DNA from 3 places in the Pradoshia sp. Z6_59 genome. Region 3 is predicted to be linked to each of the others. Evidence: riboswitches for the same ligand, from Rfam matches in the RefSeq annotation. Region 3 holds a riboswitch; each other region holds the start of a gene.
The links. Region 3 has a riboswitch for cobalamin ahead of AC4D4B_RS01945 (ribonucleoside-diphosphate reductase subunit alpha). Riboswitches for the same ligand answer to the same signal wherever they lie in the genome.

Region 1: linked by a shared signal. The riboswitch ahead of AC4D4B_RS16485 (FecCD family ABC transporter permease) and the one ahead of AC4D4B_RS01945 (ribonucleoside-diphosphate reductase subunit alpha) in region 3 are both predicted to bind cobalamin.
Region 2: linked by a shared signal. The riboswitch ahead of AC4D4B_RS05280 (ABC transporter substrate-binding protein) and the one ahead of AC4D4B_RS01945 (ribonucleoside-diphosphate reductase subunit alpha) in region 3 are both predicted to bind cobalamin.

Annotation. Positions count from the first base shown of each region.
Region 1 covers NZ_JBZCPP010000020.1:34,757-38,041, forward strand. Annotated here, with positions in the region: gene AC4D4B_RS16475 (tetraprenyl-beta-curcumene synthase family protein) at 1-243, shown strand, start outside; gene AC4D4B_RS16480 (LLM class flavin-dependent oxidoreductase) at 271-1,272, shown strand; cobalamin riboswitch at 1,321-1,465, shown strand; gene AC4D4B_RS16485 (FecCD family ABC transporter permease) at 1,644-2,696, shown strand; gene AC4D4B_RS16490 (ABC transporter ATP-binding protein) at 2,690-3,285, shown strand, end outside.
Region 2 covers NZ_JBZCPP010000003.1:242,804-246,088, forward strand. Annotated here, with positions in the region: gene AC4D4B_RS05270 (polysaccharide deacetylase family protein) at 1-619, opposite strand, end outside; gene AC4D4B_RS05275 (DUF6509 family protein) at 770-1,072, shown strand; cobalamin riboswitch at 1,107-1,301, shown strand; gene AC4D4B_RS05280 (ABC transporter substrate-binding protein) at 1,414-2,379, shown strand; gene AC4D4B_RS05285 (TetR/AcrR family transcriptional regulator) at 2,532-3,143, shown strand; gene AC4D4B_RS05290 (acyl-CoA dehydrogenase family protein) at 3,173-3,285, shown strand, end outside.
Region 3 covers NZ_JBZCPP010000001.1:391,835-395,119, reverse strand. Annotated here, with positions in the region: gene AC4D4B_RS01945 (ribonucleoside-diphosphate reductase subunit alpha) at 1-1,521, opposite strand, end outside; cobalamin riboswitch at 1,688-1,869, opposite strand; gene AC4D4B_RS01940 (DEAD/DEAH box helicase) at 1,955-3,285, opposite strand, start outside.

The DNA of each region.
Region 1 (3,285 bases), on a different contig from region 3:
TGTTATTTTGTTGAACAAGCCAATTTAGATGTAACAAAAATACCGGATAGCAAGTTCCACAGCATGATTAACCAGGGGTTATTAGGTATTTATTTAGCCGATTCCAAGGTGAAAAATCAGTCGTCGGTTAAGAAATATACTAAAAAAATGCTAAGCTTGGGTGGCCGTTCAGCGTATTTCTTTTATTGGAATAGTAAGCTGTATCATGCGTTTAAGAGGATGAAGAAGAATAGGCGAGTCTAGCATTCAATACTAAGGGGATGGAGCAGAATGGTAAAGTTAAGTATTCTAGACCAGTCACCGCGCTCTGTTGGAGAGCCTTCAGAGCAGGCACTTGCTAATACGGTCAAACTGGCAAAATTGTCTGAGGAGTGGGGATACTCAAGATTTTGGGTCAGCGAGCATCATGATAGTCAAGGCTTGGCAGGATCTTCGCCTGAGATATTGGCAACATGGATTGCTGCTCAAACAGATAAAATAAGAGTTGGAACAGGCGGTGTTATGCTGCCTCATTACAGTGCTTACAAAGTAGCCGAAAACTTCAGAGTATTATCTGGTTTAGCTCCGGGAAGAATAGATTTGGGAATCGGCAGGGCTCCTGGAGGGATGCCAAGAGCAACACGAGCGTTGCAGGAAGGTAGAGTACAGGAACTGCATCGTTTTCCTGATCAGGTAGATGAATTATCCTGGTATCTCTATGATCAAATACCGGAATTGCATCCTCTATATGGGTTATCCGTGACACCTACCATTACGTCTCCGCCGGAATTATGGATGCTTGGATCTAGTTCTTCCAGCGCGGCTCTTGCAGCCCAAAAGGGTATACCCTATAATTTTGCTTTGTTTATTAACAGTGAATATGCTGAAGAAAATATGAAGCATTATCATGAAGCATTTCGACCTACAGAGTTAGTACAGAATCCATCGGGTATGGTTACTGTATTTACGGTTTGTGCGGAATCGGATGAAGAGGCAGAATATCTGGCTGGTTCATTGGATTTATCGATGCTGTTTCTTTCACAGGGAATTATAAGAGAGGGAACACCTCACCCAAAAGAAATTCATGAACTGTCATTATCGCAGTTTGAGAAAGCGCGGATCGATTACAACAGGAGCAAGATGATTATCGGTTCTCCTAAAACGATCGGGGAAAAAATTAGAGAGCTGAGTGAACGCTTCTTTACAAATGAAATTATGCTTGTAACGATCACCCATTCATATGAGGCTAAAGAGAATTCCTTTAGATTAATTGCCGAAGAACTGTTGAAATAATGGTGGATTTGATATTACTCAATCAATCTATTAGAATAAGAATGAAATCTCATAAATCACTTTAAAAGTGCCTCGGTACACGAGGGTAAAAGGGAAAACGGTTCAAATCCGTTGCAGCCCCCGCTACTGTACTTACTAAATCACGATTTGATTTAGTAAAAGCCAGGAAACCTGCTTTTAGAGTTTTAGTACTTATTTTTCGGAGGGAAAAGTAGGCTTATTGTATTCACAGGCGTGAAAAAGTGAATCCTTAGCTCAATACCATCCTGAGCTAAGGATTTTTTATGTGTTGAAGCTGTTTAATCTTGATTTAAAGTGCATGAATAATCCGAGGTTCGCCGTAGGAGTAAAGAGGAATTGAAGTATAAGCTATGAATAATAAAAATAGAACAACCGGTATTTATTTTGGGAGTATCCTGTTTTTGCTGCTCGCTGCGCTGCTCGGTTTGTTTATAGGCAGCGTGGACATGTCATTTAAAGATATTCTTGGAATTCTCTTAAAAAACGTGACCGGCCAGGAATCCTTCTATACCGGTCCAAAAAATATAGAAATGATCATTTGGAATATACGATTACCGAGGGTACTGATCGCTTTATTTGTGGGTGCCGCACTGGCACTTGCCGGTGCTGCCTTTCAGGGACTTTTGCAAAATCCACTATCTGATCCATATACGATCGGAATTTCTTCCGGTGCTTCGGTTGGGGCAGTGATTGTTCTATTCTTTAATATCGAATTTGCTCTTTTTGGTCAGTTCACCTTGCCGCTTGTTGCAATCGTGTTTAGTTTTATTACCTTGTTTATTGTATTTGGCATTACAAAGGCGGCCAGTGTTACCTATGCGAATGAGACCATTATTTTAGCCGGTATAATTATGAATTCATTCATTGGCGCTGTGGTCTCACTTATCATTGCGCTATCCTCAGGGGATCAAATGAGGGAGGTATTAAACTGGCTGATGGGCAGTGTGGCCATGAAAAATTGGGGGCACGTCAGTATATTGATTCCCTTTTTTATTATAGGAGCGTCCATCATTTTATTTCATTATCGTGAACTAAACGGGATGGCTCTTGGAGATCAATCCGCCCAATATAATGGAATCGATGTGAAACGAAAGAAAATAACGATTATTATTGGGGCAGGACTATTAACGGGTGCCGCAGTTGCTGTATCAGGAGCTATTGGCTTTGTTGGACTGGTTATTCCACATCTTGTTCGCCTGATTGCTGGTGCTGACCATCGCCACTTACTGCCGTTATCCATGATTATTGGAGGTGGATATCTCGTATTGGCTGACTTGATTGCACGTACGATTATCAACCCGCAGGAATTACCAATCGGTGTCATTACTGCCTTAATCGGTGCACCGGTATTTACTATCTTACTGATTAAAGAACGGATAAAAAGAAGGAATTTGACATGTTAACTGTAGAGAGCCTCAGTGCAGGCTATCATAAAAATAAGCGAGTGCTTCAGGACTTTTCTATTAAGGTTGAGAGCGGAGATTTTTTTGCTCTTCTGGGTCCAAATGGAAGCGGTAAGACGACATTGATTAAAAGTATATTGGGGAAAATGGAATATAAAGAAGGGACTTCAATTATTAATGGGAAAAGGACCTCATCCTATAAAACCGGAGAATTGGCTAAAATAGCTGCCGTGTTAAGTCAGGAACAGATGGTGGGAATAGATTTTACGGTGGAAGAAATCGTACTCTTAGGCAGATATCCTTATCAGGAAAAGGGATTTTTTAATCATTACCGTAGTGAGGATTACTCAATTGTTGATGAGTGTCTGGCTCAGACAAACACGCTGAAATTTAAATATACATATTTTTCGTCATTAAGCGGCGGGGAAAAGCAACGTGTCCTTTTAGCAAAGGCTTTGGCCCAGCAGCCAAAGCTGCTGTTTCTCGATGAACCTACAAATCATCTGGATGTAAAGCATACAATTGAATTGTTAAATCTATTAAAGAGGCTCCAGCTTCAAAATGGTCTGACGATTGTCGCTATCCTCCA
Region 2 (3,285 bases), on a different contig from region 3:
TAATTTCCGGAAGTCCATCCACGATTGTTGTATTACCGTTAAAATCATGCAGGAGGATATAGAGATTTTCTTTTTCATCTACCCCTTGCATAATTAATTTTAGTAATTTTTTTTCTGGAATCGGAGGATTTAATCCATCGTTAGCATCACAGTTCCAATCATAATATTTATATCCTCTTTTTACTACCTCAGTCTTTAATTGATCCATTAAATCAGTACCGGCATATTGTTTTGCGACATAATTATTTGAGCCGCCGGGAAACCGCAAAATTTTTGGACTTTCGCCTACTTCCTTTTTCAGGAATTCTTCCAGCTGATTAATGTCTTTGAAAAATGTATCCTTCGATCGATAAATTTTGGAATAATTATGAGAATAGGAATGCAATCCAAGAGCGTGTCCTCTTTTTACAATATCTTTATATAAATACATATGTCCAGGACTGGCTGTTCCCGTTACAAAAAAGGTTGCTTTGACATCCTGGACTTTGAGGATATCCAGGATTTCCTGTGTGATATTTGAGGGACCATCATCAAAACTGAGATAGGCTGTCTTTGCAAATGTTTCAGATGGAATGAGAAGCTGGATAATGAGCAATGTGAGAACAGATAGAGTACGCATAATAAACTCCTATGGGTTAAGTGATTTTAATATAGTTTTTGAATCTTATTAAAAAATATTCCTAAATGGAGCTGAATAATTGGGTAAAATGTTTAATAAAGAGATGTAACATGTATAATAGACATAAGCATTTTAGAAAGGTTGATAAAGATGATCGAGATACAAAGTTATACAGTTGAGAAACTGGAGGACCCATTTGGTATCCTTTCTGGAGAAAGGTTCGAATATTTGCTGGAGATTTCCGTTCCCGAGGAAGATGAACTATATACCGATAAGGGTCTTCTGTTGCGTGTTATATATGTGATGGATGAAAATCAGGACCAAATTTCAAAATATGAGTTTATAGAAAGTGAAACACAAAGTATTTTGGATTTTGAGCTTGAGGAAGATGAATTATCGATGGTTTTACAATTTTGCAGGGAACATACTGATGTTGAATATGAAGAAGAATAAAGAAAACACTGAAACTGATCATATAAAAAATATGAATATTGAATAATGTAAGAGTGCCTTATTTATTAGGATAATAGGGAAACCGGTTCAAATCCGGTGCAGCCCCCGCTACTGTATACGCGGATGAAATGATTTGTAAACCACCGGCTCCCGATTTAGAGCATGGGAAGGTAAATCAGAGTAAATTGATGCGTAGAGCCAGGAGACCTGCTCTTACTTTCGTATATACTATTTTTCGGAGGGAAAAGTGGGCGAGTCCAATCCTGTTACTTTAATATGGGTTTTCGCCTTAGCTTTTTTCGAGCTAAGGTTTTTTTATTATGTTGGAAAGGGGAATAACTATGTTAAAAAAGCGAAATCATTTATTTTTATTTATACTAGTGCTTATGCTGTCTATGTTAATGTTTGGGTGTTCGTCAACTAAAGATGACTCAAACCAGAAGAAAGAGAATTCTGAATCAACCTCCTCTGGCTTTCCTGTTGAGGTAAGAGATGGATCAGGAGAAAGCATCAGGATTGAGGAAAAGCCGGAAACCATCGTATCCTTGCTGCCAAGCAATACTGAAACGGTTTATGCACTAGGTATTGGAGAGAAAATCATTGGTGTATCAGATTATTGTAATTTCCCTACAGAAGCTGCTAATAAACCTAAGGTTGGCGGGTTAGAAATCAATATTGAAAAAGTGCTGGAATTGAATCCGGATCTCCTACTGCTTTCCGCCAGTCATTTTAATAATGCCAAGGATACCATTAAACAATTCCAAACAGCGGGTATTGATGTCATTATCGTACCTGACGCCAATTCGTTTGATGGTGCATATGGAACAATTGAATTGATTGCTAAAGCAACAGGAACATCAGACAAAGCTGATGAAATTATTTCAGATATGAAAAAAGAAGTAGCGGAAATTAAAGAGAAAGCAAACGCTATAAAAGATAAGAAGAAGGTTTGGATTGAAGTATCTTCCTCACCGGATTTATATACAGCGGCCAACGGAACCTATATAGACGAAATGCTTGATATCATTCAGGCAGAGAATATTGCCGCTGATCAAGAGGGTTGGGTAACAATGAATGAAGAACAAGTCATTGAACGCAATCCAGATGTTATTCTTACTACATATGGCTATTATATTGAAAATCCTGAAGAAAAGGTATATGGAAGAAAAGCTTGGTCCGAGGTACCTGCCGTTAAAAATAAGCAGGTTTATGATGTAGATAATGACACAGTATCAAGACCAGGACCACGTTTAACAGAAGGCTTGCAACTGATAGCTGAAAAAATCTATCCTGAGACATTTAAATAAACATTTCATTTAAGAGCTACGCCCATACACTTTGGGAGGCTCTTTTTTTGTCGAATAAAATAAATTAAATTTTCTGGCAATTATGTTGAAATTTCCCTTTTGTGCAGGTATGATGATACCAATACGTATTCGTACTCACATATGGGATTGGAATGATAAGAATGTTATATGTTAATGATCTGCCGACCGAAGCCAGAGATAAAATGCTATACGCAGCCTTGCAATTATTTACTACAAGAGGCTACAAGAATACATCAGTCCTGGATATAGTTGAGTATGCACATGTCTCGAAAACAACGTTCTACCAACAATTCGGCAATAAAGAGACGTTGATTGTTGCTCTTTGTGAAAGCTTGATTGGAGAAGTTGCAGAAGAGATTAAGCTTGCAGCCTTACGGGAACCACGAATTGGTTATAAAGCATATGCCGGAATTTTTCGCTATTTGGAAATTTGCTTTTCCAATAAGGCTGTTGCCAATTTTATTTTACTTGAATCAGTCGGAGTTTCTTTCGAAGTAGAACTGGTCAGACGTGAAGCACTTAAAAGTTTCGCGGATCTCATCTTTGTTTTTGCCTACCGGGAGTTTCCGGAGAATGTGAATGAACAGGAAGTTAAGATCATCTCTCAGGCAATGGTTGGAGCAATTAATGAAGTCGTCATTCAAAAATTCCGGGAACCAAATCATCAAAAGACAGATGTAGAATATCTTGCTAGATTATTAAACCGATTGGTCATGCGATCATTTAGCAGTCTCTCAAATTAATAAACTATTGATATGAAGGAGGGAGAAAGTTGGTTTCTTTTTTGCCAAGTGAGGAAGAAAAGGCATTTGTTAATGTAGCAAAGGATTTTGCGATTCAAAAGATCCGTCCCTATGCCAGGCAAACGGAAAAAAATCAGGGTGT
Region 3 (3,285 bases):
TATCTTAATTAAGCGTTCAAGGACATCTTCCTTTACAGCTTTGGCAAGGGCGATAGACGAAAGATTACATACAACAAAGTCACCCGGTGTTTTTTCAATAATAATTTTCCCATCCTCGGTTCTTTGTTCAATAACTTTGGTAGCACTTTGATTTTGCATAATTTCCGTACATAAATTACTGCAATATATCATTCCTTTATGGCGATTAGCATTAGAGCGGTTGACCGTATCCCGATAAAACATATAAGGTGTTCCTGTTTCAAGCTGAGAAATCATGATCGCCTTAAACACTTCAATGGCAGGTATTTCTTTTTTGGAAAGCTGCGGATGATTGATACATTCAGTATATTTTTGTCTGAATTGGCCATCCCCTGCTTCTTCATCAAAATAATCTTCAAGAGAATATCCCATTACTTTTCTTACTTCATACGGATCAAATAAATACCAGGTACCCCGCTCCTTGACCATTTCCATAAATAAATCCGGAATGCATACACCAGTAAATAAATCATGCGTTCGAAAACGTTCATCCCCATTATTTAAACGCGCTTCGAGGAAGGCAAATATATCCTTATGCCAAACATCCAGATAAACTGCAATGGCACCCTGTCTTTGGCCCAGTTGGTCCACACTGACGGCGGTATTATTTAATTGCTTCATCCATGGTATAACTCCTGAGGAAACACCCTTAAATCCTTTAATATCACTGCCTCGCGCTCTAATTCCCCCTAAATAAACACCTATTCCTCCGCCATTTTTAGATAGATTGGCAATATCGGTGTTTGAATCATAGATACCTTGTAAACTATCATCAACAGTATCGATAAAACAACTGGATAATTGGCCATAGCTTTTCCCAGCATTAGCAAGCGTAGGAGTTGCCACCGTCATATATAGATTGGATAAGGCCCAATATGCTTCTCTTATTAATTCGATTCGCTGTTCTTTAGGCTCATTGATCATTAAAGTCATGGCAATAATCATAAACCGTTCCTGAGGAAGTTCATATAAGCTTCCATGATGAGATTTGGCTAAATAGCGATCTGCCAGTGTCCGAATGCCAATATACGTAAACAACTGATCTTTTGATGGATCGATGACTGCTTCGAGTTCATTGATTTCGTCTTCCGTATATTCATTTAACAATGCTGGATTATAAATCCCCATATCAGTCAATAGTTCAACAAGCTGATGAAAGCTCCCATATTTATGTGTTAAATCATATCCCCGGCTCTTTGAAGCTTTATCATATAACTGGTCTAAATAAATAGTTGCCGCTACAAATGTCCAATCAGGTTCATCAGCAGATATACGCTCTACGGCGCTGAGTACCAGTAAATTTACCAACTCTTTCTTGCTATAGTCAGACTTATACTCAAGTGCTGTCTTGATTTTTTCTAAGTATTCCTCTGCTGAATAGATAGATGTATAAGAACTAACACATTCCTTTATGTATGTTTCTATGCTTTTTAAATTTATAACTTCCAGACTTGCATAGTTTGATTCGTAAGATACTGCCATACTAAATTCCCCCTTATTGTTTGCCGATAAATCGATTAAAAACGTCTGTTCCCTCCACGCAAAAAATCCCATTGCCTAAAAATAAGCAATGGGAAAGAAATAATAACAAGATCGAACTGTTCAATATTGCTATTTCATCCGTTCCACCTTCATTGCTCCCGATAAAGGCAAACCAGTGAAAAAGGCAGGTCTCCTGACTCATGCTTCGCTTTACTCTAAGTCCTTCCCATAGATTTCTCTACAGTGGTTTACTTATTTCATCAGCATTTACAGTTGCGGGTACAGTTCCGGATTTTAACCGGATTCCCTATTAAGTCGAATTACGACACCTTAAACACGTTAAACTCAATATATAGTATTTTAATTTAAAACAATAACAACATATAGAATTATAAATCTTATATGTGAAAATAGCAACTAAAATTCCGACAATTTATTTAGGCAATTGCTGGAGAAATTGATTGATAAATGCTTCGGATTTCAATCGAATTCCAATGTATGGTGGATGAACACGTTTATTGGCTTCAAGAGGAACCCCCAACCACAATACTTTTTGGTCAAGGATGACAAATGTGAAGCTTGGCCCATTCTGAAGATGGATATCCGGATCCAAATAGGAATGGGAATCTGGAGAATACATCATCAGTCTTGTTCTTGAGTTCCTCGTCTTCACTCTTTGAACAAAATCCGATGATAACACACTGGAATTTGGCAAGGAAAGGATAATGGAAGATTGGGCTTTTTTTAAATCCTGATAGAACCCTTCCAAATTTCTTGCATAAATCCATTGTAATTTTGGATGATGGTTGGCAATCCATTTGCCTATTTGATCCATATTGACCATTTGATTCCGTTTCATTTGATATTGAACGAGCTGATGAAGAGTTTTTGTATGCGAAACTTTTGATTCTATAAACTCCACATCGCTGACATGAATCAGTTTCCCTTTTGTTCTGGTAATTGCAACATTTAACAGCCGTTCACTTTCCCTGCCCGTTAAAAGCATCCCTGCACGATTTTGCGGATAACTATCCACACTATCAAATACCATTACTTCCCGTTCACTTCCCTGAAAACGATGGACAGTGGCAGCCAATATATCATGCAGGCCATTCTCTTCCTCATACAGATCTTTAATTAATGTTTCCATCAATTGTGCCTGCGCACGATAAGGGGTTGCATAACCGATTGATTTACTCCCATTGCTGTAGGCTTCATGAATAACCTGAAAGGATAACAATAGGTTCATCAAATTCATTCTAGAACCAGATGAAGTGCCCGTAAAGCAGTGTTCCCCTGTGAAGCTTGTATTTAACAGCACGGAAGCACGATCTACAAATGGTGCTTTTGAAACGATATCTTTTTTGTTTATATGAACACTTGGATGATCGCCAACCAGTGAATTATAGACATATTGGTTCGTAAAAGCGGAGATATCCGGATGCATTCTCCTCTGTTCCCTTAATAAAAACAGATGAGTATGAAGTTTTCCCCCTCGTGCAATATCAGCAACACCGGCACGGTGGAAGATATCCTCCTTCAGCCAGCGGTCTACAAGCTCCCCCCTCGAAACCGCAATAGGGGGCAATTGTTTAAAATCTCCACAAATAATACAACGCTTTGCGAGTGAGCCGGCAAAGGCAATTTGCGGGATAAAAGCCATACTCGCTTCATCAATGATAACTAGATCATACTCTTGTTCAAAAATACTCGGGTCCATTGCTGCTTTCGCCAAGGTAGTCCCAACAATGAAGGCATTTTTTA